Linked DNA regions of Streptomyces venezuelae ATCC 10712. The protein of the gene in region 2 binds, or shares a complex with, the protein of the main gene of each other region. Links are inferred from orthologs where the notes say so. Each region holds a gene or a part of one and is shown on either strand. Other genes may lie near its edges.

Region 1 (9,571 bases), 1.6 Mb from region 2 along the record:
CTCGGTTCCACGCGCGGAGACCGCCTGAACAAGGCTAGTTGACTGTGCGTCAGTGTCCAATCACGGTAGCGACAGAGACCTATCGACTTATTTATAGTTGGACGGTCCTGAGGCGCAGTCAGCCGACCGCCTGAGTCGAACGGCCCCACGGCCGGGAGGGGGCGGACATGGATCTGGCCCTGCTGCGCACGTTCGTCACGGTGCACCGGGCCGGCTCCTTCACCCGGGCCGCCGCGCTCCTCGGCCTCTCCCAGCCCGCCGTCACCAGCCAGATCCGCACGCTCGAACGACAGCTCGGGCGCCCGCTCTTCCTCAGACAGGCCCGCGGGGTCACGCCGACGACCATCGGCGACGAGCTCGCGCACCGCGCCGCACCGCATCTCGACGCGCTCGTCGAGATCGCCGAGACCGGCCTCGACGAGGACAGCGGCGTCCGCACCCTGCACGTCGCCGGGCCCCCGGAGTTCACCGCGCTCCGCGTCCTGCCCGCGCTCACCCCGCTGGTCGGCCAGGGCCTCGCCGTCCGGGCGTCGTTCCTGGGCAACACCGAGGAGATCCTCGACGGGCTGGCCGCCGGGCACCACGACCTGGCCGTCGCCACCGCCCGCCCCCGCGGTGGCCTGCTCGTCTCCACGCCGCTCTGCGACGAGGAGTACGTCCTGGTCGCCGCGCCGCGCTGGGCCGCCCGGCTCTCCCCCGAGGTGCTCCTCCGCAAGGGCGCCGTGGTCCTGGAGCAGCTGCCGGTGGTCGAGGTGCACGAGTCGCTGCCCTTCGTCGCCCGGTACTGGGCGAGCGTCTTCGAGACCAAGCCGGCGGTGGCCGCCACCGTGATCGCGCCCGATCTGCGCGCCGTACGGGAGTCCGCCGCCTCCGGTGCCGGGCTCGCCGTGCTGCCCCGCTATCTGTGCGAGGACGCCCTGGACGAAGGACGGCTGGTGGCGCTGCTCGACCCGCCGGTCCCGCCGCTGCGGACCTATTTCCTCGTCGTGCGGACGGGGACGCTCGCGCTGTCGCCCATCGCGCGGGCTCATGAGGAACTGCTGCGGGCGGCGGGGGACTGGTGAGTCCCTGACGGGCCGGCGCGTTTCAGGGCACCGCGTACGGGCCATTTTCTTCCCATGAACGAACGGCCCGTGATCAAGCGCACCGCACGCGCCATCCTGCTCGACGGGGACGACCTCATCCTCATCAAGCGCACCAAGCCGGGGATGGATCCCTACTGGGTGACGCCCGGCGGTGGCGTCGAGGCCTCCGACTCCACCGTGGTCGAGGCCCTGCACCGCGAAGTGCACGAGGAGCTCGGCGCCAAGATCGTCGACGTCGTGCCCTGCTTCGTCGACACCGTCGAGCACATCGTCGACGGCGGTGTCTCCGGGGTGAAGGTCCAGCACTTCTTCGTCTGCCGGCTCGACTCCATGGACACCTCGCTGCGGCACGGCCCCGAGATGGACGAGCCGGTCGGCGAGTACGAGATCGTCCGCGTGCCCTTCAGCCGGGTGGGCATCGCCGCCGTGCACCTCGTCCCGCTCTCCCTGCGCCACTACCTCGACGGCAACATCGAGGGCGTCCGCGCCATGCACGCCCCCGACCTGGGCTGATCGGGGTCGGCCGGCGCGAGCTCGGTCAGGAAGTCGTGGCGGATGCGCTCGACGGGGACCCCCGCTCCCCGCAGCGCGTCCACCCCGCGGCGCACCATGCCGAGCGGCCCCGAGAGATACGCGTCGCGTTCGCTCCAGGAGCCGTAGCGGCAGACGGCCTCCGGGAGCCGCCCCTGCTCCTCGGTGACGGGGTGGACGGAGAGCCAGGGGAAGGTCTTCTGGAGCCTCAGCATCGTGTCGATGTCGTAGAGGTCGTGGTCGCTGCGCGCTCCGTAGAAGACGTCGACGGGACGCCGGTCCCCGTGCTCGGCGACGTCCTCCACCAGGGCTTTGATCGGTGCTATCCCCGTGCCTCCGCCCACACAGAGCAGGCCGGTGTCCGCGGCGTGGTCGACCGTCATGGAGCCGGCCGGCGGACCGAGCCGCAGGACGTCCCCGGGGCGCGCCCGGTGGACGAGCGCGTTGGACACCCAACCGGCCGGTACCGCCTTGACGTGCAGGGACAGCAGCCCGTCGGGCCGGGGTGCCGATGCGAAGGAGTAGTGACGCCATATCCGCGGCCACCACGGGGTCTCCAGCGTCGTGTACTGCCCCGCGAGGAAGGGGTACGGCTGGTCGGGCCTGAGGGTCACGACGGCGATGTCCGGGGTGCGCAGATCGTGGGAGACCACCTCGGCCTGCCACCAGGCGGGCGCCGAGCGCTCGTCCTCCGCCGCCGCGTCGATCATGATCTGGGAGATCGTCGTGTACGTACGGACCCAGGCCGCCTCCGCCTCGGCGTCCCAGCTCGTCGTCGCGTACCGCGCGAGCGCGCCGATGAGGGCCTCACCGACGGCCGGGTAGTGGGTGGAGTGGGTGCCGTACTTGCGGTGTCCCCTGCCGAGGTTCTCCAGGTACGCGGTGAGCACCGGGGTGTCGTCCAGGTGTTCCGCCGCGGTGAGGAGCGCCTTCAGGAGCCGGTCCCGCTGGGTGTCCATGGCCACGGGGAACATCTCGCGCAGCTCGGGGTTCCGGATGAAGAGCAGGGCGTAGAAGTACGAGGTCACCCGGTCGGCGACGGGTGCGATCTCCGCCAGGGTGCGCCGGACGAGGACCGCGTCGGCGGAGGCCTCGACGGGTATTCCGGGCTCGTTCCCGTCCCCCGCCGAGGAGTCCTGTCCGTCCGCCGACCTCGTGGTGGTCGGAGCATCCATCATGTGCCTCGCCCTCACGCTGGCCGTCTTCCGTGCTCGCAGCTTCTCCTCCCGACGGCCGCTTCGGACGGAAAGCGGCGTTCTCGGGCCATAGATCAGGGTTTCTGGCTAAGCTGCGCTGTTTCGGACCAGGGCATAGGCCTCGCGCAGATCGCCTCCCGTGTAACTGTGGCGGGCGAGCCCGGCGAGATGGTGGTCCGCGTTCACGGCCACGGTGTGCGGGACGAGGGCGAAGAGTTCCGCGTCGGACATCGAGTCGCCGTAGGCGACGCAGTCGGCCGGGTCCATGCCGTATCCCGCGCAGAGCTCTCGCGCGATGCGGACCTTCGCGCTCGCGTTGAGGATGCTGGGCCGGTGGATCGGAGCGGTGAAGGGAACGGCCGGCCACCGCGAACCGTGCGCCGTTTCGACGCCCCAGTCGAGAAGCCGCTCGACGAAGAAGTCGGGCGAGAGGGAGATCACCGCGCAGCGATCGCCCCGGGCCCGGATGTCGGCCCAGACCTCACGGATGCCCGCCAGCCAGGGTGCCCCGTCGAAGGCGGCGGTGACCTGGTCCACGGTGAGCGCGGACCAGAGCTCACGGGCCCGGACGGCGAACTCGTCCGGTGTGAGCCCCTGAAGGAACCCCTGTTCCAGGGCGGCGATCTCCTCGTCGAGTCCCAGCTGCCGGGAGATCTCCACTGCAGCGGCCGAGCCCCTGATCAGAGTCCCGTCGAGGTCGAAGAAGTGCAGTCGCGGCGTGTGGTGTTTCACGTGAAACATCGTCGGCAACCGATGGGGCGGAATCAACGGCCGCTCCGGGTGCCGGTCAGATCCGGTAAAGGGGTGGACGGAAGATCACCGTGTCGGACAGCCTGAAACCATGCCGATCTCCCCCTCCCTCGCGCAGCTCCCCGTCCGGCGTCTCACCTCGGACGACCTCCTCGCCTGCGCCGACCTCTCCGAGAACCGGGGCTGGCCACGGGAGGAGCACAAGTGGGGCCTGCTGCTCACCGCGGGCACCGGCTACGGCATCGACGACCCTTCCGGAGCCGGGCTGCTCGCCTGTTCCGTCGTCACCTCGTACGGCCCCGGGCTCGCCGCGATCGGCATGGTGCTCGTCGCGGAGCGATACGCACGCCAGGGCGTGGGGCGCCGGCTCATGGAGCACGTCGTGACGGAGGCCGGTGACACGCCACTGACGCTGCACGCCACACCGAACGGACAGCCCCTGTACGAGCAGCTGGGTTTCACGGAGACGAGCCGGGCGGAGATGGTCCGCGGGCGCTTCACCTTCAGCACCCCCGCCCCCGCCGTCCCGGTGCGCCCGGCGACGGCGGAGGACCTCCAGACGATCCTGCGTCTGGACCACGAGGTCTTCGGCCTCGACCGCACGCACATGATCACCCGGCTTCCCGCGTTCGCGGACCACCTCCGGGTCGCGGTGGAGGACGGCGAGGTCACGGGCTTCGCGGCGGCCTGGCCCAACATGGACACCCATGTCGTCGGACCGCTGATCGCCCGGGACCCCGCCACCGCCCAGGCCCTCATCGCCTCACTCGCGGCCGCCGGCGACCGCCCCCTGCGCACGGACGTCGATGTGCGTCATACCGCACTGCTGGGCTGGCTGAAGGAGAACGGCGTCGACTCCGTCGCCTCCAACGCGGTGATGGTCCGCTCCCTCCCCGACCTCCCCGGGGACTGGCGGCGCCGCTTCGCGCCGCTGACGGTCGCGGCCGGCTGACCCGGTCACGATTTACTTGCAGACGCGCATTATTGCGTTGCATCGTCTACCCTGGGTCGAGAACACTCCGGTGCCAAGGAGAGACCGAGGAGAGAGACCATGACCGCGACGGATCCCGCACTCACCGCGCTCTCCCAGCGCTGGTGCGCCCTCTCCCTGCTCCACGGCAGGATCGAGTCGCACATCGAGCGCGCCCTGGAGACCCGGCACGGTCTGAGCGTGCGGGAGTTCTCGCTCCTCGACGTCCTCAGCCGCCAGCACAGCGGCCCGGGCGGTCACCTCCAGATGAAGCAGGTCGCCGACGCGGTCGTCCTCAGCCAGAGCGCCACCACCCGGCTGGTCACCCGGCTCGAGGACCGCGGCCTGCTCACCCGGTACCTCTGCGCCACCGACCGGCGCGGCATCTACACCGATGTCACCGAGGCCGGCCTGACGCTCCTTGCGGAGGCGCGCCCCACCAACGACAGCGCCCTGCGCGAGGCCCTCGACGAGGCGGCGAAGAACCCCGAGCTCGCCCCGCTGGTGCAGGTCGTGGAAGGCGTGACCGCCCCGGCGTGAGGCTGAGCACTTCCTCGTGAGGCTGAGCGCCGCCGCGTGAGGAGCGCGGCGGGAGGCTCGGCGTACGCTGCGGAGCATGAGCGATCTTGAGATACGTCCCGCCACCGCCGATGACCTCGCGGCCATCGTCGCGATGCTCGCCGACGACCCCCTGGGCGCCCAGCGGGAGTCTCCGGACGACCTCAGCCCGTACCTCACCGCGTTCGAGCGCCTCGCGAACGACCCGAACCAGCACGTCGTGGTGGCGGTCCGCGAGGACAAGGTCGTCGGCACCCTCCAGCTGACGGTCATCCCCGGACTCTCCCGCCGGGGCACCACGCGCTCGATCATCGAGGGCGTGCGGGTCCACTCCGACGAGCGCGGCAGCGGTCTCGGGTCACAGCTCATCGAATGGGCCGTCGAGGAGTCCGGCCGACAGGGCTGCAAGCTCGTCCAGCTGACCTCCGACGTCACACGCACCGATGCCCACCGCTTCTACGAGCGTCTCGGCTTCGAGGCCTCCCACGTGGGCTTCAAGAAGAGCCTCTGAGGCGGCGGAACAGTGCGCCGGGACGGATCCCGGCGCACTGTTTCACGTGAAACACCGCAGAACGGGTCAGAGACCGCGCCAGCCCGCCTCGTCCACCCCGCCCGGCACCGCGTCCGCCGGCGCATAAGGCTCCCGGGTGAAGACGAAGGAGCCGAGGTCGAGATGGCTCACGCTGCCGTCGGCCCGCCGTACCGCACGCAGCGTCTCTCCCTCGTAGTAGCCGTTCAGCCCGACCCAGCCACCCTCGGGCAGCGCCCGGAAGCGGGCCCGCCGCCCCGCTCCCCTCAGGGGTTCGAGCGACACGCTCCGGTCGGCACCGAGTCGAAGCCCGTAGGCGTACGTGCCCCAGTACCAGGGCCCGGTCAGCGCCAGCAGCTCCTCGTCGAACTCCGCCTCCGGAATCGGCCGCCAGGGCTCCGGGAACCTCGGCTCCGCCTCCGCCACGATCCGTACGAGATCGGCGGCCACGGCGGCCGTCAGCGGCCCTGAGGTGGCATTGGCGAGGGCGATCGCCGCCAGTCCGTCCTCCACGCTTACCCAGAGGGCGGCGACGAAGCCGGGGAGCGAGCCGGTGTGGCCGATCAGGGTCCGGCCGTCCCTGCGCAGCAACTGGAGGCCGAGCCCGTAGCTCCCCTCCCAGTCGCCCTCGCCCGCCGCCGCGGCCGGGGCCCGCATCTCCTCCACGGAGGACGAGACGAGCACCCGCTCGTCACCCGCCGCGAGGAACGCGGCGAAGCGGGCGAGATCCCCCGCCGTCGACCAGAGCTGGCCGGCGGGTGCCATCAGCCCGAGATCCTCCGACGGCTCCGGCAGCATCACATCCGCCCAGGGGTGCACCGCCCAGCCGCCGGCATGCGGGGCGACCGGGTCCACCGTCGTACGGTTCATCCCCAGCGGCTCCAGGATCTCGCGCCGCAGCACCTCGGCCCAGGGAACCCCACGCACGGCCTCGACCAGCGAACCGAGCAGCGTGTACCCGGGGTTGGAGTAGTGGTGACGACGGCCCGGCGCCTGGACGAAGGGCTGCTCCCCCAGGACGTCGGAGAGCTCCGGCCGCAGAGCGGCGGACGAGCGCTCCCACCACTGGCCCGGCGTCTCGGCCGCGAGACCGCTGCTGTGGCCGAGCAGCTGAGCGATCGTCACCTCACCGGCGCCCGTGCCCTTGAGATGCCGCTCCAACGGATCGTCCAGCGCGAGGCGCCCCTCGTCCCGCAGCCGCATCACCAGCACCGCGGTGAAGACCTTGGTGAGGGATCCGATCCTGAACTGCGTGTCGGTGTCCGGCGCGTGCCCGTCCACGCAGCTGCGCGAACCGCTCCACACCAGCGCGCCGTCCCGCACCACCGCCCCGACGAAGGACGGCGCACGCCCCTCGGCCTGAGCAACCGCCACACGGTGCAGCAAAGCCCGCTCGGTACCGGGCAACAGCGCTTCAAAAGATGTCATCATGCCCCCCATCCAACGCGATCCCCCTTCGCGGCGGCCTCCCCATTACGGCTGATCCGGCTGCCGGCACCTCCACCGCAGCGGCACCTCGGGCCGGTGCGTAAGCCGCTGCACGATCGTCGGCAACAGGTAGTGCGTCGCCTCCGCGGCGAGATGCTCCCGAAGCCAGCCGCCCGGGAGCCGCTGGCTGAGGCCGAGAGTTCAGCTGGGCCGGGCTGCAATCTGGCAACGGGCAAGGCCCCACACTGCCTCGAACTCCTCAGAGGAGAGTGGCTCGGGCTCATGGCCTTCCCATTCCGAGACGGGCACCCGCCGCCCACGAGTGGCTTCCCGTGTAGACCCTGCGTCGGCCTCGGTCAGGTCTGGGCCATGTCCACGAAGCGGGAGTAGTGGCCCTGGAAGGCCACGGTGATGGTGGCCGTGGGGCCGTTTCGGTGCTTGCCCACGATGATGTCAGCCTCGCCCGCGCGCGGTGACTCCTTCTCGTAGGCGTCCTCACGGTGCAGCAGGATGACCATGTCCGCGTCCTGCTCGATCGAGCCGGACTCACGGAGGTCGGAGACCATCGGCTTCTTGTCGGTGCGCTGCTCGGGGCCACGGTTCAGCTGCGAGAGCGCGATCACGGGCAGCTCCAGCTCCTTGGCGAGGAGCTTGAGGTTTCGCGACATGTCGGAGACCTCTTGCTGCCGGCTCTCCTGCCGCTTGGAGCCACCCGACTGCATGAGCTGCAGATAGTCGATGATGACGAGCTTGAGGCCGTTGCGCTGCTTGAGCCGGCGGCACTTCGCCCGGATCTCCATCATCGACAGGTTCGGGGAGTCGTCGATGTACAGCGGGGCCTGCGAGACGTCCGGCATCCGGCGGGCGAGGCGGGTCCAGTCCTCGTCGGTCATCGTGCCGGAGCGCATGTGGTGGAGCGCGACCCGGGCCTCCGCCGACAGCAGACGCATCGCGATCTCGTTGCGGCCCATTTCGAGGGAGAAGATGACGCTGGGCAGGTTGTGCTTGATGGACGCCGCCCGGGCGAAGTCCAGGGCGAGCGTCGACTTACCCATGGCGGGACGGGCCGCGATGATGATCATCTGGCCGGGGTGCAGACCGTTGGTCAGCGAGTCGAGGTCGGTGAAGCCGGTGGGGACACCGGTCATCTCGCCGCTGCGGGAGCCGATCGCCTCGATCTCGTCGAGGGCGCCCTCCATGATGTCGCCGAGCGGCAGGTAGTCCTCGGTGGTGCGCTGCTCGGTGACCGCGTAGATCTCGGCCTGGGCCGAGTTCACGATCTCGTCGACGTCGCCGTCGGCCGCGTACCCCATCTGCGTGATCTTGGTGCCGGCTTCGACGAGGCGGCGCAGTACGGCCCGCTCGTGCACGATCTCCGCGTAGTACGAGGCGTTCGCGGCGGTCGGTACCGACTGGACCAGGGTGTGGAGATAGGAGGCTCCGCCGACGCGGGTGATCTCCCCGCGCTTGGTGAGTTCGGCGCCCACCGTGATCGGGTCGGCTGGCTCGCCCTTGGCGTAGAGGTCGAGGATCGCGGCGTAGACGGTCTCGTGGGCGGGCTTGTAGAAGTCGTGGCCCTTGATGATCTCCACGACGTCGGCGATGGCGTCTTTGGAGAGCAGCATGCCGCCGAGGACGGACTGCTCGGCGTCGAGGTCCTGCGGGGGGACGCGCTCGAAGCCGGAGAGTCCGCCGTCCCACGGTCCGCCCTCGCCGCCCCGCTCGTGCTGGTCGTCCCGGCCACGGCCGCGGCCGCGTCCCTCACCCCGGGTGCGGGTGGGCAGTCGGTCGCTCGGTCCGCCGTCGGCCCAGGGGTCGTCCATGGGCTCGGGAACGCTCACCAAGCACCTCCTCCGTCCGCTCCGCGGACCTCGCCATGCCACTCTTTCTTACGCCACGGGCTTGATCAACGAGTGGCTTTGCGACCGCTTCTGGCGCGTCGGGCGCCGGACCACGGTAGGCCCGCGAGGGGCGTCAGCCAATCTGGTTATCCACAGGCCCTGTGGGTGAAGGGCCAGATGCTGTGGAGAACTCGCCGGAACCTGTGCACGGAGCGGGGGACAGCCATGTGGACAAACTCATAGGGCCCTCTGAACCACCTGCCTGACCTGGGGTTTTTCCATCCACGGGCTGTGGGGGAGAAAAACTTTTCCCCCTGGACCAAGATCAGAACAAACGACCCACACCCGAAGCGCCTTGCCCTCGCCAAGTAAGGATCACCCAAGCATTGCATCTCTTACCTGTGGAAGATTAGATTGACCCCATGACCCAGGCTCCCGCGACGTCCAGGGACGTCCGTCGACAGCACGACCGCGAGATCGTCGCCCTCGCCCTGCCGGCCTTCGGCGCCCTTGTCGCCGAGCCGCTCTTCCTGATGGTCGACAGCGCCATCGTCGGGCACCTCGGCACCCCTCAGCTCGCGGGTCTCGCGATCGCCGCGGCCCTGTTGTCCACCGCCGTCAGCGTCTTCGTCTTCCTGGCGTACGCCACCACGGCCGCCGTCGCCCGCCGTGTGGGCTCCGGA
Region 2 (16,903 bases):
CGGCGGCATCGCCGTCGACGAATCGCTGCGCACCTCCGACCCCGACGTCTTCGCCGCGGGCGACGTCGCTGCCGCCCACCACCCGCTGCTGCACACCCGGCTCCGCGTCGAGCACTGGGCCAACGCCCTCAACGGCGGCCCGGCCGCCGCCCGCGCCATGCTCGGGCAGCACGTCTCCTACGACCGCGTCCCCTACTTCTTCTCCGACCAGTACGACCTGGGCATGGAGTACTCCGGCTGGGCGCCCCCCGGCTCGTACGACCAGGTCGTGGTCCGCGGCGACACCGGCAAGCGCGAGTTCATCGCCTTCTGGCTGAAGGAGGGCCGGGTCCTCGCCGGCATGAACGTGAACGTGTGGGACGTCACAGACCCCGTCCAGCAGCTCATCCGCGCCCGGAAGCCCGTGGACCCCGACGCCCTCGCCGATGCCTCCGTCCCCCTGGAGAGCCTGATCGCCTGAGGGACCCCCGTACACTTCATGCGTGGCAGGCAGGATCAACGATGACGACGTGAAGGCGGTCCGGGACGCGGTCCCGATCGACGCCGTCGTGTCCGAGTACCTCCAGCTCCGCAACGCGGGCGGCGGCAACCTCAAGGGCCTCTGCCCCTTCCACGACGAGAAGTCGCCGTCCTTCCAGGTCAGCCCCAGCAAGGGACTCTTCCACTGCTTCGGCTGCCAGGAGGGCGGCGACACCATCGCCTTCGTGATGAAGATCGACCACCTCTCCTTCTCGGAGACGGTCGAGCGCCTCGCCGCCAAGGCGGGCATCACCCTGCGGTACGAGGAGGGCGGCTACAACCCGGGCCACCAGCGCGGCGAACGCATCCGCCTGATCGAGGCCCACAAGGTCGCCGCCCAGTTCTACGCCGACCAACTCGGCTCGCCCGAGGCCGAGATCGGCCGCGCCTTCCTCGCCGAGCGCGGCTTCGACCAGGCCGCCGCCGCCCACTTCGGCGTCGGCTACTCCCCGGCCGGCTGGGACCACCTCACCCGCTATCTGCGCGGCAAGGGCTTCTCCGACAAGGAACTCATCCTCTCCGGGCTCTCCCAGGACGGCCGCCGCGGCCCCATCGACCGCTTCCGCGGCCGCCTCATGTGGCCGATCAAGGACGTCGGCGGCGAGATCGTCGGCTTCGGCGCGCGCAAACTCCGCGACGACGACAACGGCCCCAAGTACCTCAACACCCCCGAGACGCCGATCTACAAGAAGTCCCAGGTGCTCTACGGCATCGACCTGGCCAAGAAGGACATCGCCAAGGTCAGCCGGGCCGTCGTCGTCGAGGGCTACACCGACGTCATGGCCTGCCACCTCGCTGGGGTCACCACCGCCATCGCCACCTGCGGCACCGCCTTCGGCGGCGACCACATCAAGATCCTCCGCCGCCTCCTCATGGACAACGGCTCGGCCCGCGTCATCTTCACATTCGACGGCGACTCCGCCGGCCAGAAGGCCGCCCTGCGCGCCTTCGAGGACGACCAGAAGTTCGCCGCCGAGACCTACATCGCCATCGCCCCCGACGGCATGGACCCCTGCGACCTGCGCCTCGCCAAGGGTGACGAGGCGGTCGTCGACCTCGTCCAGCCCCGCACCCCGCTCTTCGAGTTCGCCCTCCGCCAGATCGTGAAGCGGTACGACCTGGAGACCCCGGCCGGCCGCGCCGCCGCCCTCGACGAGGCCGCGCCCGTCGTCGCCCGGATCAAGAACATCGGCGCCCAGCACGAGGTCGCCGTCCAGCTCGCCGGCATGCTCGGCATCCTCGACACCCAGTTCGTCGTCAAGCGGGTCGCCCAGCTCGCCCGCTGGGCCCGCGACCGCGGCGGCAAGGGCCCCGAGCGGCAGCAGGGCCCGCAGCGCGGATACGACACCGCCGCCCCGGCCCCCGCCCCCTCAGGCCCCGCGCTCAACCTGCGCAGCCCCGCGCACCGCACCGAGCGTGAACTCCTCAAGCTCGCCCTCCAGCGCCCCGAGCTCGTCTCCCCGGCCTTCGACGCCTACGGCGTCGACGAGTTCACCGCCCCGCCCTACGCGGCCGTCCGCCAGTGCGTCCAGGACGCCGGCGGCGCCACCGGAGCCCCCGCCGACTACCTCGACGCCGTCCGCGAGGCCGCGCCCAACGACACCGTCCGCGCCCTCGTCACCGAACTCGCCGTCGAGACGATCTTCGCCAAGACCGTCGACGAGGCCTACGCCGGCGACCAGCTCGTCACCGTCCGGCTCCGCGCCGTCGACCGCCGCATCCGCGACGTCCAGGGCACCCTCGCCCGGCTCGGCGCCCAGGGCGACCCCGAGCAGCTCGCCGCCGTCCAGAACGAACTCTGGGTGCTCACCCAGTACGGGCAGTCCCTGCGGAACAACGGCGCCGCCGCCCTCTGACGTACGGTCAGTCACGCCGCGGTCTCAAAAAGTCACCGCACGCCCCTCGTGGCGGCGATGTGTCGTACCCCACACTGGGTGACGGTGTCGTCCCGCTGCCGTACGCCCCCGGACCGGCAGCGATCACCCCCCTGGAGGTCGCCCGCCGTGCAGACCCAGTTCGTGTCCCAGGAACCGCCCGCCGCCGCACCGGACGAGCAGCCGGAGATACCACCCCAGCGCCGCCGCCCCGACCTCGGCGGCAACGGGCCCTCCTCCGACCTCTTCCGCCAGTACCTCCGCGAGATCGGCCGCATCCCGCTGCTGACCGCCGAGGAGGAGGTCGACCTGGCCCGCCGGGTCGAGGCCGGACTCTTCGCGGAGGAGAAACTCGCCAACACCCCCGACCTGGACTCCCGGTTGGCGAGCGACCTGGACCGGCTCGTCGTCCTGGGGCGGATCGCCAAGCGCAAGCTGATCGAGGCCAACCTCCGCCTCGTCGTCTCCGTCGCCAAACGGTACGTGGGGCGCGGCCTGACCATGCTGGACCTCGTCCAGGAGGGCAACCTCGGCCTCATCAGGGCCGTCGAGAAGTTCGACTACGCGCGCGGCTACAAGTTCTCCACGTACGCCACCTGGTGGATCCGCCAGGCGATGTCCCGGGCCCTCGCCGACCAGGCCCGGACCATCCGCGTCCCCGTGCACGTCGTCGAACTCATCAACCGGGTCATCCGGGTCCAGCGCCGGATGCTCCAGGAACGCGGCTACGAACCCACCGCCGAGGAGGTCGCCGCCCAGCTGGACCTGGCCCCCGAGCGGGTCGGCGAGGTGCTCCGGCTCGCCCAGGAACCGGTCTCCCTGCACGCCCCCGTCGGCGAGGAGGAGGACGTCGCCCTCGGCGACCTCATCGAGGACGGCGACGCCGCCTCACCCGTGGAGTCCGCCGCCTTCCTGCTGCTCCGCCGCCACCTGGAGGACGTCCTGTCCACCCTCGGCGAGCGCGAACGCAAGGTCGTCCAGCTCCGCTACGGCCTCGACGACGGCCGGCCCCGCACCCTGGAGGAGATCGGCCGCATCTTCGGCGTGACGCGCGAACGCATCCGCCAGATCGAGTCCAAGACCCTCGGCAAACTCCGGGACCACGCCTACGCCGACCAGCTGCGCGGCTATCTCGACTAGCGGGTGTCTAGTCCAGCTCCTTCACCGTCAGCGTCCACGGGCCGTCGGCCCGGTGCAGCAGCAACAGCGGGCCCGGCGGCAGCGGGACGGTGTGCAGCAGCGGCTCGGTGCGGTTGAGGAGCAGCGTCGGCCGTTCCGTGAGACCGGTGTGCCCGGCGACCTCGTGGCACCGGATGCCGACGTAGCCGCCGCCGTCCTCGTCGCCCTCGAAGTGCACCTGGAGATCGGCCGCGCCGCCCGTGTACAGCAGGGCCTCGGGACCGTACCCCCGCAGCGTCCCCTCGATGCGGCGGGCGGCGGCCACGGGCTTCACCCGCATCACCCAGCGGTGGTACGCCCGCACGCGCAGCCGCAGCGCACGGCCCTCGGGTGCCGGGGTGACCGAACTCCCCCTGAAGTCGGGGAGGGTGGTGCTGAACAGGTACTGCCCGTCCTTGTTCCGCTGGTCGAGGGGGAAGACGGCGAAGTAGCCGTCCCTGCCCTCGTGCGCGGTCTCCACCAGGACCGGGCCCGGCGGGACGCGGTCGTCCACGGTGACCACCTGGTCGCCGTCCCCCGTGATCGCGAACGGCTCGAAGACCGGGCCGAACTCCCATCCCCCGACGAGCTCGTACGGCCGGTCGGCGGGCGGGAACGGGCCACCGGGGGCGGACGGCCCGGCGTGGCCGGGCGCCGCCGCGCCGGCGGCGGACGACCCGCCGGCCTGCCGCGCCCGCACCGGCATCTTCACCACACCCGTCAGCGGTACGGGCCCGGCGGCGACCGGCTCCGGCTGCTGCTGCGCCGCCCCGGTCTCGTCCGCGACCTCGACGCCGAACTCCGTGACCAGCGCGGCGAGTCCGGAGCCGTACCCCTTCCCGCCCCCGGCGAACTTCCAGCCGCCCGACTCCCGGAAGAACTCCGCGAGCACCACGGCGGTCGTCTCCGGCGCGGCCGCCACCGTGTGCGCGGCGACGGCCGCGCCGTCCGGGGCGACCGCCGTCAGGGCGCCGCCGGCCGCGGACCCGGCGATCACGATCCGCTCGACGTCCGCCTCCACCTCGTGCAACGCGAGGAGCAGCGAAGCCTGTTCGTGCCGGACGGCACCGGAGGGATGGGCGGGCTGCCCGTCGAAGACCATGTCCGCGTCCCCCCGGACCCGCCCGTCCGCGGCGAGCAGCAGCGCCGCCACGTCCACGCCCCCGGCGCCCACGCGCAGGGTGACCGAAGGCACCCAGGAACTCTTCGCCATGTGACCCATGTGACCCATGCCGCCCATCATGCGGCATGGGTCATCGGCCGGTCAGTCGACCTCGGCGACCGCCTGCGCGAACTGCGCCGCGTACAAGCGGGAGTAGGCCCCGCCGGACGCCAACAGCTCCTCGTGCGTGCCCTGTTCGACGATCGAGCCGTTCTCCATCACCAGGATGACGTCCGCGTCGCGGATGGTGGAGAGCCGGTGCGCGATCACGAACGAGGTCCGCCCGTGGGCCAGGCGCGCCATGGCCTTCTGGATCAGGACCTCGGTACGGGTGTCGACCGAGCTGGTGGCCTCGTCGAGGACGAGGATCACCGGGTCGGACAGGAACGCCCGGGCGATGGTGATCAGCTGCTTCTCGCCCGCGCTGACCCCCGCCCCTTCGTCGTCGATGACCGTGTCGTACCCCTCGGGCAGGGTGCGCACGAACCGGTCGGCGTGCGCGGCCCGCGCCGCCTCCTCGATCTCCGCCCGGGTCACCTCGCGCGTCGCGCCGTACGCGATGTTGTCGGCGATGGTGCCGCCGAACAGCCAGGTGTCCTGGAGGACCATGCCGATCCCGGCCCGCAGCTGCTCCCGGGACATGCCGGCGATGTCCACCCCGTCGAGGGTGATCCGGCCGCCCGTCACCTCGTAGAACCGCATGAGCAGGTTGACCAGGGTCGTCTTGCCGGCGCCGGTCGGACCGACGATCGCGACCGTCTGGCCCGGCTCGACGGTGAGCGACAGGTCCTCGATGAGCGGCTTGTCGGCCTCGTAGCGGAAGGAGACGCCCTCCAGGGCGACCTTGCCCTTGAGGTCGGCGACCTTCTCGCCCGTCGGGGCGTCCGGCTCCTGCTCCTCGGCGTCGAGCAGCTCGAAGATCCGCTCGGCCGATGCCACGCCCGACTGCACCAGGTTCGCCATCGACGCGACCTGCGTCAGCGGCATCGAGAACTGGCGCGAGTACTGGATGAAGGCCTGCACGTCACCGATGGAGAGCGTGCCGCTCGCCACCCGCAGGCCGCCGACCACGGCCACCAGGACGTAGTTGATGTTCGAGATGAAGAACATCACGGGCTGCATCACACCGCTGTTGAACTGCGCCTTGAACCCGGCCTCGTACAGCGCCTCGTTCTGCTCGCGGAAGTCACGGGCCGACTCCTCCTGGCGGCCGAAGACCTTCACCAGGTTGTGCCCGCTGTACATCTCCTCCACGTGCGCGTTGAGCGCGCCCGTGGACTTCCACTGCTGCACGAAGTGCGGCTGCGAGCGCTTGCCGATCTTCGCGGCGACGAAGACCGAGACCGGCACCGTGATCAGCGCGACGAGCGCGAGCAGTGGCGAGATCCAGAACATCATCGCGAGCACGCCGACGATCGTGAGCAGCGAGTTGATCAGCTGGCCCATCGACTGCTGGAGGGTCTGCGAGATGTTGTCGATGTCGTTGGTCGCCCGCGACAGCACCTCGCCGCGCTTCGCCTTGTCGAAGTACGACAGGGGGAGCCGGGCCAGCTTCGTCTGGACGTCCTCCCGCATCCGGTAGACCGTCCGGTTGATCACCTTGATCGACATCCGGGTGGAGACCAGCATCAGCAGGCCCGCCGCCACGTACACGCCGAGGACCAGGAGCAGCACCCCGCCGACGGCGGAGAAGTCGATCCCCTGCCCCGGTGTGAAGTCGACCCCGGACAGCATGTCCGCCATCCCGGAGTCGCCCGCCGCACGGAGCCGCTCGATCGCCTCCGGCTTGGTGCCGCCCTCGATCTGCCGCCCGATGACACCGGCGAAGACGAGGTCGGTCGCCCTGCCGAGGATCTTCGGGCCGATCACGGAGGCCGCCACCGACAGCACGCCCGCGAGGAGCATCACCCAGAGCGCGCCGCGCTCGGGCGCCAGCTGCTTCAGCAGCCGCTTGCCCGAGCCCTTGAAGTCCATCGACCGCTGGTCGGGGCCGCCACCGGCCATCATGCGTCCGCCAGGACCGGCCATCAGGCTGCCTCCGCCTCGGTGAGCTGGGAGAGCACGATCTCCCGGTACGTCTCGTTGTCCGCCATCAGCTCCTGGTGCCGTCCGGTGCCGACGACCCGGCCCTCGTCGAGGACGACGATCCGGTCGGCGTCCCGGATGGTGGAGACCCGCTGGGCGACGATGACGACGGTCGAGTCGGCCGTCTCCTCGGCGAGCGCCGCCCGGAGCAGGGCGTCCGTCTCGTAGTCGAGCGCGGAGAACGAGTCGTCGAAGAGGTAGATCTCCGGCCGCTGCACCAGGGTCCGCGCGATGGCGAGGCGCTGCCGCTGCCCGCCGGAGACATTGGTGCCGCCCTGGGCGATGGGGGAGTTCAGGCCGTGCTCCAGGTTCCGTACGAAGTCGGCGGCCTGGGCGACCTCCAGGGCGTGCCAGAGTTCCTCGTCGGTGGCGTCGGGCTTGCCGTACCGCAGGTTGGTGGCGACGGTCCCGGAGAAGAGGTAGGGCTTCTGGGGGACGAGTCCGACGGTCTTGGCCATCAGCCGCGGGTCGAGCTCGCGGACGTCGACGCCGTCGACGAGGACTTCGCCGCCGGTGGCGTCGAAGAGCCGCGGCACGAGACCGAGGAGGGTCGACTTGCCGCTGCCGGTCGAGCCGATGATCGCGGTCGTCTCGCCGGGCCGGGCGACGAGCCCGACGTCCTTGAGCACGGACTCCTCCGCGCCCGGGTACCGGAAGTCCGCGCTCCTGACCTCCAGATGCCCGCGCCGGTCGAGCTTCGTCACCGGCTTCACCGGCGGCACCACGCTCGTCTCGGTCGCCAGGACCTCCTCGATGCGCTCCGCGCAGACCTCGGCGCGCGGCACCATCATGAACATGAAGGTGGCCATCATGACCGCCATCACAATCTGCATCAGATACGCGAGGAACGCGGTCAGCGCGCCGATCTGCATCCCGCCGCTGTCGATGCGGTGCGCGCCGAACCAGACCACGGCCACGCTGGAGATGTTCACCACGGTCATGACGACCGGGAACATCAGCGCCATCAGCCGGCCGGTCGCCATCGACACGTCGGTCAGCTGCGCGTTGGCACCGCGGAACCGCTCCTCCTCGTAGCCGTCCTTCACGAACGCCCGGATCACCCGGTTGCCGGTGATCTGCTCGCGCAGCACCCGGTTCACCGTGTCGAGACGCTCCTGCATGGTCCGGAAGAGCGGCCGCATCCTCCGCACGATCAGGGAGACGGAGACCCCGAGGACCGGCACGACGGCGAGCAGCACGCCCGAGAGCGGCACGTCCTGGCCGAGCGCCATCACGATGCCGCCGACACACATGATGGGCGCGGAGACCATCAGGGTGAACGCCATCAGGACCAGCATCTGGATCTGCTGCACGTCATTGGTCGTACGGGTGATCAGCGAGGGCGCGCCGAAGTGCCCCAGCTCCCGCGCGGAGAACGACTGCACGCGGTCGAAGACCGCGGCGCGCACGTCCCGCCCCAGGGCGGACGCGGTACGGGCGCCGTAGAACACGGCGCCGACGTTGCAGACGACCTGGACGACGGAGACGCCGACCATCAGGGCGCCGAAGCGCAGGATGTATCCGGTGTCCCCGTCGACGACACCGTTGTCGATGATGTCCGCGTTCAGGGTCGGCAGGTAGAGGCTCGCGCAGGTCTGCAGGAACTGCAGGAACACGAGCAGCGCGATCGGTTTTCGGTAGGGCCCGAGGTGGGTTCGGAGAAGTCTTATGAGCACGGCTCCACTATCGCCCGCGCCCCCGAGACGTTACGACTCGGTTTCGGGGTCCGCCCCGAGCCCTGGGCAAGACTTTACGAAGCGAACGCGCCCGGGTGGAGCTGGTCGCGCGTCGCCACGTACTGCTGCCGGACCGCCTGGCCGGCGGCCAGGTCCTCACCCGGCTCCAGGATCTGCGCGGCCGCGCCCTGCCAGGCCAGGGGAGCCGACGGCGACAGCGTGCCCCGCGCCACCCCGAGGGCCCAGGCGGCCTGCCGCGCCGCGCCGAGCGCCGCGTAGTCGGCCGGCTGGGGGACGACGACCTGCGCGCCGAACAGCGCGGGCGCGAGCGCCTGCACCGCCGGGAGCGCCGCGGCCGCGCCCAGCAGGAACACCCGCCGGACCTCGACGCCCCGGCCGCGCAGCACGTCCATCGCGTCGGTGAGCCCGCAGAGCATCCCCTCGAACGAGGCCCGCGCCAGGTGCTCGGGCTTCATCGACTCGCGCCGCAGCCCGCTGAGCGTGCCCGCGGAGTGCGGCAGGCTCGGCGTGCGCTCGCCCTCCAGATAGGGGAGCAGGACGAGCCCGGAGGCACCGGGCGTCGACTTCAGCGCCAGCGCCGACAGTTCCTCCAGGGACTCCACGCCCAGCATCTCGGCGGTGCCGCGCAGCGTCCGTACCGCGTTGGAGGTGTGGACGACGGGCAGGTGCATGCCGGTGGCGTCGGCGAAGGAGGTGATCATGCCGCGGGGGTCGGAGAGGGCCTCGTGGTGCACGGCCATCACGGAGCCGGAGGCGCCGAGGGAGACCACCGCGTCGCCGGGGCCGAGCCCCAGGCCGAGCGCCGCGGCCATCGTCTCGCCCGTACCGGCGGAGATGAGGAGCCCCTCGGGCGTGGTGCCGGCCGCCTCGGCGGGGCCGAGCACCTCGGGCAGCACCGCCTGGTGGCCGAGCGCGAGCTCCACCAGGTCCGGGCGGTAGGAACCGGTGCGGGCCGACCAGTAGCCGGTGCCGGAGGCGGCGCCGCGGTCGGTGGTGCGCCGGGCGGGGCGGCCGAGGAGCTGCCAGACCAGCCAGTCGTGCGGCTGGAGGATCATCGCGACCCGCGCCGCGTGCTCGGGTTCGGTACGGGCCAGCCAGCGCAGCTTGGCGACCGGCTGCCCGGCGCCGGGCACGGAGCCGACGGCCTCGGCCCAGGCCTGCCGGCCCCCGAGGGATTCGACGAGGTCGGCGGCGGCGACCTGGGCCCGCTTGTCGTTGCGGACGAGCGCGGGCCGCACCAGGCCGCCCTGCGCGTCGAGCGGCACGAGGCCGTGCTGCTGCGCGGACACGCCGATGGCCTGGACGCCCTCCAGGAGCCCGCCGGTGGCGGCCTCCCCGAGCGAGAGCAGCCAGGTCTGCGGGTCGACGTCGACGGCCTTGGGCTCGCCCGGGTGCGGGGCGTAACCCTGCCGCAGTACGGCACCCGTGTCCGTGTCACAGACGACGATGCGTGTGAACTCCGCTGAGCTGTCGAGTCCGGCGACTATCCCCATGACACATGATTCTGCCGCACGCGCGGCGTTCAGGTGTTGCTGGTGCCCCAGTCGTCCTCCTCGACCTTCCCGTTGGCGCCGCCGCGCCCGGACAGCGCGTGGAACCGGTCGGTCACGGAGGACGGCAGCCGGTCGCCGACCTTGTCGCCCACCACGTGCGCGGCCTTCCCGGCGACCTGGCGGCCGGTCTGGGCGGCGGACTCGGCGGCGTTCCGCACGGCCGGGTTCCGGGCGAGGTCCTTGGCGGACTTCTTCATCTGCTCGTAGCGCTCGCGTCCGGCACGCGTGCCGACCACGTAACCGAGGGCGAGTCCCACGACGAACGTCAGCTTGTATCGCATGGCCACCACCTTCCCTGGAGAGCTTCCTTGATGCATCGCTGGTGCCCAGGCGGTGCCCACGGCGATACCGATTGGCGGAGCACCCCCCTGCTTGCGCTAATGTATGTGTCGCAGCGAGCAACCGCCCGCCCGGAGCATCCGGAGTGGGTACGTTCGGTGCAACGCAGCAATCCCCTGTAGCTCAATTGGCAGAGCAGCCGGCTGTTAACCGGCAGGTTACTGGTTCGAGTCCAGTCGGGGGAGCGCGATCCCCTGTAGCTCAATTGGCAGAGCATTCGGCTGTTAACCGGAGGGTTGCTGGTTCGAGTCCAGCCGGGGGAGCGAAACGGAAAAGGACCCTTCGGGGTCCTTTTTCGCGTCTCCGGGAACCATGCGGTGCGCGGCGGGGTCTTCATGGTCGAGCAGAGCCGATCATCCGGAGCAGGAGATCGTATGAGCGGCTATGCTGCGGCAGACGGCGCGCACACATGTACGCGCCTCACCGTACGGGGCGGTAGCTCAGCCGGTTAGAGCAGCGGACTCATAATCCGTCGGCCGTGGGTTCGAGTCCCACCCGCCCCACCACAGCACCGCAGCAGCAGGAAGGTTTTACCTCCTGGCGGTCATCTCCACGGTGCACTCGGACCGGGCTGCCACGTCGGCGCGACACGCCGAGGTCACCCGGACGCACCACACCCCACGTACGGCCGCGGCCCCCGGATCCGATCCGGGGGCCGCGGCCGTTTCACCCGCGCGCGGGCTTCGCTCACGCGGGAGGCGCGGCCTTGGCCTTCGGGAGGACCTCCGTCGTGACGAGGGAGATCACCGCGGCGAGGATGACGACGGGGATCATCGCGGTGCCGCCGAGCAGGAGGACGACGAGGACGACGCTGCTGACCGGCAGGCGGCGGCGGTCGCGGCCGCCATGCCGGCCGCCAGGGCGGGGACGAGGCCGAAGCCGGGGAGAGGGGCCAGCAGGACGCCGGCGGCGGCCCCGAGGAACAGGGCCGGGAAGACGAGACCGCCGCGGAGGCTGCCCAGGCAGAGGGCGTACGCGGTCCCCTTCAGGAGGAGGACCGCGACGAGGGCGCCGACCCCCCAGGCGTGCGGGTCGGCGGCCAGCTGCCCCAGGGTGGCCTGGCCCGACAGGGCGACCTCGGCGGGGGAGCGGTCGGTGAGCAGGGCGTAGAGCGCCGCGCAGGCCGCCGCGGCGAGGGCGCAGAGGGCGGTGCGGGCGACCGGGCCCGCGGCGACGAAGGCGGCGACGCGACGGGCCGCCCTCAGGAGCGGGTGCAGGAGGGCGGCGACGGCGAGGGCGAGCGGGATCGTCCAGAGCACGTCGCCGATGTCCAGCGCGGGGAAGGGCGTCGGCATGCGGAGGGCGAGGCTGCCGGTCTCGAGACCGGTCCAGCGCCCGAAGCCGGTGAAGACCAGGGCGCCGACGCCACTGGAGAGCAGCGCCGGCAGCATGACCGCGAACAGCCGGGGGCCGCCGGCGCCCGCCACCTCCATCAGGAGCACCGCGGCGACCAGCGGGTTGCCGAAGATCGCGGCGATGGCGGCCGCGGCGCCGGCCGCGCCGAGCAGGACGGTCGTGGCGGGCGTCGCCGGACCTCGCGTCAGGTCTCGTACGAGCAGGGCAAGCCCGCCGCCGAGCGCGATCAGCGGTGCCTCGGGGCCCAGGACGGCGCCGAGCGGCAGGGACGCGGTCGCGGCGATCACGACGCCGGGCAGCGTGGCCGACGAGGCGCCGCCGGCGTGCAGGCCGGACGCCGGGACCTGACCGCCGCCGCCGGGCAGGCGTGCGGCGACAAGGCCGACGACGGCCCCCGCGACCAGCAGGAGGGGCAGCGGCCACCACCAGGGCGGGGTGTCCCAGCCGAGGTCGTGCGGCAGGTCGGCCCAGAGGAGGTGTTCGAGTGCGTGCAGCCCGACGAGGAACCAGAACGCGACGAGCGAGACCGGGACGCCGATCAGGGCGGAGACGGTGAGGGTCTTGAGGTAGCCGGGGGCGAGGAGCAGGCCGCGCAGCCGGTCCGCCTCCAGGGGCTGCTGTTCCCCGCTGCCGGGTTCCTCCGGACGGGCGTCGGTCTCGGCCATGGGCGGCCTCCTCGGTCGCCGCTCAGGACTTCTTCGCGGCAGGCGGCCGGGAACCGGCGGTCTTCTTCGTGCCGGCGGCGGTCCGCTTGGTCCCGGCGGCGGTCCGGGCGGTCCTGGCCGGCGCGCTCTTGCGCCGCGGCGGGGCCTTCGCCGGTTCCGGCTCGGGTGCGGGCTCCTCCCGCCCGCTCTCCCGGGCCTTGCGGGCCCGTGCGGTCGGCCACTTGAACTCGATCTCCAGCTCGATCTCCCCGTTGCCGACCTCGACCTCCACCTCGGAGCGGAGCTCCTCGGGGATGGAGAGGCTCAGCGTCCCCTGGCCGTATTCCAGTTCGACGTCGCCGCCTTCCCGTAGCGCCGCCGCGAGCGCGGCGAGCTGGTCGGCCGCTTCGAGACGCGTCATCGAGCGCTTCTGCTCGAACTTGAGGTCCTTCATCGAAGGTCTCCGATCGGGGAGGAATGGTAGATATCGCCCATTGTGATCTCGGGGGCGCGATCCGACATCCCCTGACCGGGACTCATCCCGTCAGCTGGTACAGACTCCGGCCGACGAGCCACAGCCCGAGCAGGAGGCAGAGCAGGACGATCGCCTGGTCCTTGTGGCGCGACAGCCACGCCCGCAGCCGCGTCAGGTCCCGCTGCGCGTCCTCCGGCGCGAAGACCGTGTACAGCTCCATGGCCAGCAGGGTGGAGGTGGCCAGGACGCAGAAGCCGAGGAGCGCCAGGAAGGACTGGGCGTGCGAGGCGTCGGCCTTCACCACGGTGGCGGCCGCGGCGCTCACCATGCCCCAGGGCTGGAGGAGGACGGCGAGCCCGGCGGCGGACCACCCGGTGGCCTGGTCCATCCGGGAGGCCGGCGAACGCCCGGACCCGGCCGTCCCCTCCCCGTCGTCGGACGCGGCGGTGACGCGGCGGCTGCGGCGGCGCCGGTGCTCGCTGTAGACGACCAGGCTCAGGCCGATGACCAGCGTGGCCGCGAGGGACGCGAGCGACGGAGGAGAGCGGGGCGCCGGCGGCTCTCCGCCCGTGCAGAGCAGGACCAGGGCGATCACGGCGACGAGGCAGGCGAGCCAGGCCGTGATGAACGCCAGCCCCTTGTACACCCCACGGGGCGAGGAGAGCACCAGCACCAGCGCCATGCCCGGCAGCGGGTAGAGCGCGATGGCCAGGCCGATGAGGAAGAGGTCGAGGACCACGGGCGCTCACCCCGCGCCGAAGCCTGCCGGGTCCGGCCCGGTCAGCTCGCGAGGACCTTCGCCTTGGCCTGGGTGAACTCGGCCTCCGTGATGGCGCCGCTGTTCTTCAGCTCGGCGAGCCGGGACAGTTCCTCCGCCTGGCCGCCGCCGCTCCCGGTGGTCTCGCGCACGTACGAGCGGAACTGCTCCTCGTTCTGCCGGATCCGCTTCAGCTCGCGCTCGCCCATGGAGCGCCCGCGGGCGATCAGGTAGACGAACACGCCCAGGAAGGGCAGCAGGATGACGAAGGCGCTCCACCCCGCCTTGCCCCAGCCGTTCAGGTCGTCGTCGCGGAAGATGTCGCCGATGATGCGGAACAGCAACATGAACCAGAGGATCCACAGGAACAGCATCAGCATGGTCCAGAACATGTTCAGCAGCGGGTAGTCCACTGCCAGGTTCACCATCGAGTCCCTCATGGCCGATCTCCTGCCGGTCGTGACGGGCCGCCGCCCTTCACGAGGGCCGCGGTCCGGCGGAACGATCTCTGTCCAGATTGCGCCGCCCCGGAGCTCACCGCACGCCGGGCAACCGGCCCGCGCGTACGGCGTCGACCAGGGCCCGGTGGTCGCGCTCGTTCTGGTCGGCATAGGCCTCCGCGAAGCGCGCGAGCGCCCGGTCGAACGAGTCGCCGCGGCCCAGGTACGCGGCGATCGCGATCCGGTCGCCGGAGCGCGCGTGGGCGCGGGCCAGGGTGAGCCCGCACATGTCGCCGAAGGCCCCCATGCCGCGGGGCAGCATCCGCTCCGGTTCGGCGATGCCCTTCCAGTCACGCAACTGGCGCACGTAGAAGTCGCGCCGCCTGCCGTCGATCCCGTCCACGCGCTCCCAGCCGAGGAGGATGTCGCTGGTGGCCTGCATCAGCCGCTGGCCGGAGACGACGCGCTCGCCCTGGTTGCGGTACGCGCTGGCGCCCGCGTACGGGGCGAGGACGGAGGTGTCCGCCTCCTTGGCCTGGAGGAAGAGCGGGTCCCGGTTGTCACGGCCGAGGAGCAGGAAGATCCAGCAGCGGGTGCCGACGCTGCCGACGCCGACCACCTTGCGGGCGACGTCGGCGAGGCGGTAGTCCGCCAGGAGGGTGCGCCGGTCGGAGGGCAGGGTGGCGCCGTACCGCTCGATGAGGCCGCGGAACTGGCGCTCCAGGGCGGTGCGCCGGAGCTCGGGCAGCAGGTCGGACACCGGCACGAGCAGCGGCGGGTCCGCCGCGATCACCGGCCGGCCGTCGACGGTCCGGGTGAGCCGGTCGAAGGCCTGCAGGCTGTCGCGGGTACGGGCCTTCGCCAGGGCGCGGCTCAGGTCCTTGCGGCCGCGCTTGGCGAGCAGGTCCTTGGTCAGTGCCTCCAGCCGGGCCGCGTCGATCTTCGCGTACCAGACGTCGATGGTGCGCATGCCCGCGAAGCGGATCATCGCCTCGCGGTACGCGCGGACGGTGCGCCGGACGATCCGGGCCCGCTCGGCGTCGTCGAAGCCGTTCGCCCGGGCGGCGATGACGAGGCTCGCCGCCAGCCGTTTGACGTCCCACTCCCAGGGGCCGGGGAGCGTCTCGTCGAAGTCGTTGATGTCGAACATCAACTGCCGCTCCGGCGAGGCGAGGAGACGGAAGTTCAGCATGTGCGCGTCCCCGCACAGCTGGGCCGTGAGCCCCGAGCGGGGGGTGCCGGCCAGGTCGGACGCCATGATCGCGGCGGCGCCCCGGTAGAAGCGGAACGGCGACTCGGTCATGCGGCCGTAGCGGATCGGGACCAGCTCGGGGACCCGGGTCGCCGACTGCGCCTCCAGGATCGTCAGCGGGCCGGGACGGTCCGCGGACGGCCGGTACTCGGCGTGGCCCGACCGCGGCGAGCGGCGCCGGGCCTTCCTGCCGAGCGCCGCACGCTCCTCGGGTGTGGCGTGGTGCGCCGCGCGCAGCGCCGTGGTGACTTTCCGGGGCATCGGCACCCTTCCTGCTCGTCCTCCCGGGGACCGGGTCAGCCGGCGGTGGTGCGCGACCAGCTGGCGCACAGGGCCCAGATGATGAACACGTTGATCGCCATGAGGGTGAGCGCCCACCACGGCTGGTACGGCAGCCAGAGGAAGTTGGCGATCATGCTGAGGCCGGCCAGACAGATACCCGCCGCCCTCGCCCAGTTCGCGCCCTTGAAGAGGCCGACGCCGGTCAGCGCGACGAAGATCCCGAGGATGAGGTGGATCCAGCCCCAGGACGTCAGGTCGAACTCGAAGACGTAGCTGCCGACGCGGGCGTAGACGTCGTCCTCGGCGATGGCCGCGATGCCCTGGAGCACGGCCAGGACGCCCGAGACCGAGAGCAGTACCGCGGCGAACACCGTGCCTCCGCCGGCGACGCCGCCGCCTCCGGGCCGATGGGCCCTCCCCGGTGCGGTACCGGCGCTCCCCTGCCCTCCGGTGGGTGTGTGCTGGCTCATGGCAGTCACCTCGCAGCGTGCGATCCCTTGCCGAGCGACCCCGGGGCCGTCGGTCCGCCCGTGCCTCTCCTGTTCGCCGGGTCGGAGTGCCCTCCTCCGATTATCACGGCCGCAGGGGCGGGGTGCGCGGTGGCGGCCGCTCCGGCCGGGCGCGGGGGCACGGGGCGAGGGCCCGTACCCGTCGGTGGACGGGTACGGACCCCCGGGGCTTTCGCGCGGGTCAGTACGTCAGGATCGCCGGGTCGGACTGGCTCGGCGCGCCTGTCTCGACGTGGCCCGCGAGGCGGCGGACGTAGTCCGTGCTCGCGGAGGACGTGACGGTGATGTCGTACCAGCGGTGGGCGGCGGAGACGTCCACGGCGCGGGTGACCGTGGCGCCCTTCGCGACGGTGAGGGTGGCCGGGGTGCCGCCGTAGGCGTTGGTGAGGGTCACCGTGGCGGTCGTGCCCGCGTTGGTGAAGGTGAGGTCCAGCTGGCCGGTGGTGGCGTTGTGGCGGGCCGTGACCTCGGGGACGGCCGTCTTGCCGGGGGAGCGGAAGCGCCGGACGAAGCCGTTGGGGCCGTGCACCGTGAGGTCGGTGACGCCCTTCGAGTACGTCGTGTTCCAGGTGTCCGAGATCGACTTGGCGGCCTCGGCGGTGTACGTCCACGGGGCGTCCGTGCGGTTCGCCGAGGTCACGTAGAACTGGGCGCCGGCCGCGGGGCCGCCGCTGAAGGTCAGACGGAACTTGCCCGCCGCGATGTCGGCGGCGCCGTCGACGTACGGGGCGTACTTCAGCGGGCGGGTGGGCTTGGCGCCGCGTTCCTGGCGGGGCATCGTGCCGGACGCCGGGGCGGTGG

What was found.
Region 1: the proteins of dnaG (region 2) and dnaB are in contact, whole or in part, in a crystal structure (PDB 2R6A), measured with the Geobacillus stearothermophilus proteins. The link is inferred for Streptomyces venezuelae ATCC 10712 from one-to-one orthologs. Residues at the interface, in WP_049624496.1 of Geobacillus stearothermophilus: Lys456, Leu457, Leu458, Pro459, Ala460, Asn463, Ala464, Leu467, Leu535, Leu536, Ile537, Ala538, Gln544, Glu545, Asp548, Tyr549, His552; in WP_033016901.1 of Geobacillus stearothermophilus: Ser13, Glu15, Ala16, Gln18, Glu91, Leu92, Asp94, Ala95, Val96, Pro97, Thr98, Ala99, Ala100, Asn101, Tyr104, Tyr105, Ile108.

What each region holds. Positions count from the first base shown.
Region 1 is NZ_CP029197.1:4,007,136-4,016,706, reverse strand. The notes cover bases 6,647-9,571. They hold dnaB (replicative DNA helicase), read right to left. Parts: upstream 8,889-9,571; coding sequence 7,404-8,888; downstream 6,647-7,403. Other genes in these bases: DEJ43_RS18350 (MATE family efflux transporter), read left to right, coding at 9,311-9,571; DEJ43_RS18365 (serine hydrolase domain-containing protein), read right to left, coding at 6,647-7,047. Also shown: DEJ43_RS18400 (LysR family transcriptional regulator), read left to right, coding at 168-1,064; DEJ43_RS18395 (NUDIX domain-containing protein), read left to right, coding at 1,119-1,598; DEJ43_RS18390 (globin domain-containing protein), read right to left, coding at 1,541-2,794; DEJ43_RS18385 (HAD family hydrolase), read right to left, coding at 2,900-3,553; DEJ43_RS18380 (GNAT family N-acetyltransferase), read left to right, coding at 3,654-4,514; DEJ43_RS18375 (MarR family winged helix-turn-helix transcriptional regulator), read left to right, coding at 4,614-5,072; DEJ43_RS18370 (GNAT family N-acetyltransferase), read left to right, coding at 5,149-5,601; more of DEJ43_RS18365, read right to left, coding at 5,668-6,646. UniProt on the Escherichia coli protein: The main replicative DNA helicase, it participates in initiation and elongation during chromosome replication. Travels ahead of the DNA replisome, separating dsDNA into templates for DNA synthesis.
Region 2 is NZ_CP029197.1:2,423,043-2,439,945, reverse strand. The notes cover bases 1-2,928. They hold dnaG (DNA primase), read left to right. Parts: upstream 1-482; coding sequence 483-2,375; downstream 2,376-2,928. Other genes in these bases: DEJ43_RS11185 (RNA polymerase sigma factor), read left to right, coding at 2,433-2,928; DEJ43_RS11195 (NAD(P)/FAD-dependent oxidoreductase), read left to right, coding at 1-460. Outside these bases: more of DEJ43_RS11185, read left to right, coding at 2,929-3,533; DEJ43_RS11180 (TerD family protein), read right to left, coding at 3,541-4,764; DEJ43_RS11175 (ABC transporter ATP-binding protein), read right to left, coding at 4,816-6,741; DEJ43_RS11170 (ABC transporter ATP-binding protein), read right to left, coding at 6,741-8,474; DEJ43_RS11165 (FGGY family carbohydrate kinase), read right to left, coding at 8,549-9,988; DEJ43_RS11160 (hypothetical protein), read right to left, coding at 10,018-10,329; DEJ43_RS11140 (chloride channel protein), read right to left, coding at 11,158-12,408; DEJ43_RS11135 (amphi-Trp domain-containing protein), read right to left, coding at 12,431-12,841; DEJ43_RS11130 (GAP family protein), read right to left, coding at 12,924-13,601; DEJ43_RS11125 (SHOCT domain-containing protein), read right to left, coding at 13,643-14,059; DEJ43_RS11120 (DUF2252 domain-containing protein), read right to left, coding at 14,154-15,572; DEJ43_RS11115 (DUF7144 family membrane protein), read right to left, coding at 15,608-16,063; DEJ43_RS11110 (phosphocholine-specific phospholipase C), read right to left, coding at 16,284-16,903. UniProt on the Escherichia coli protein: RNA polymerase that catalyzes the synthesis of short RNA molecules used as primers for DNA polymerase during DNA replication.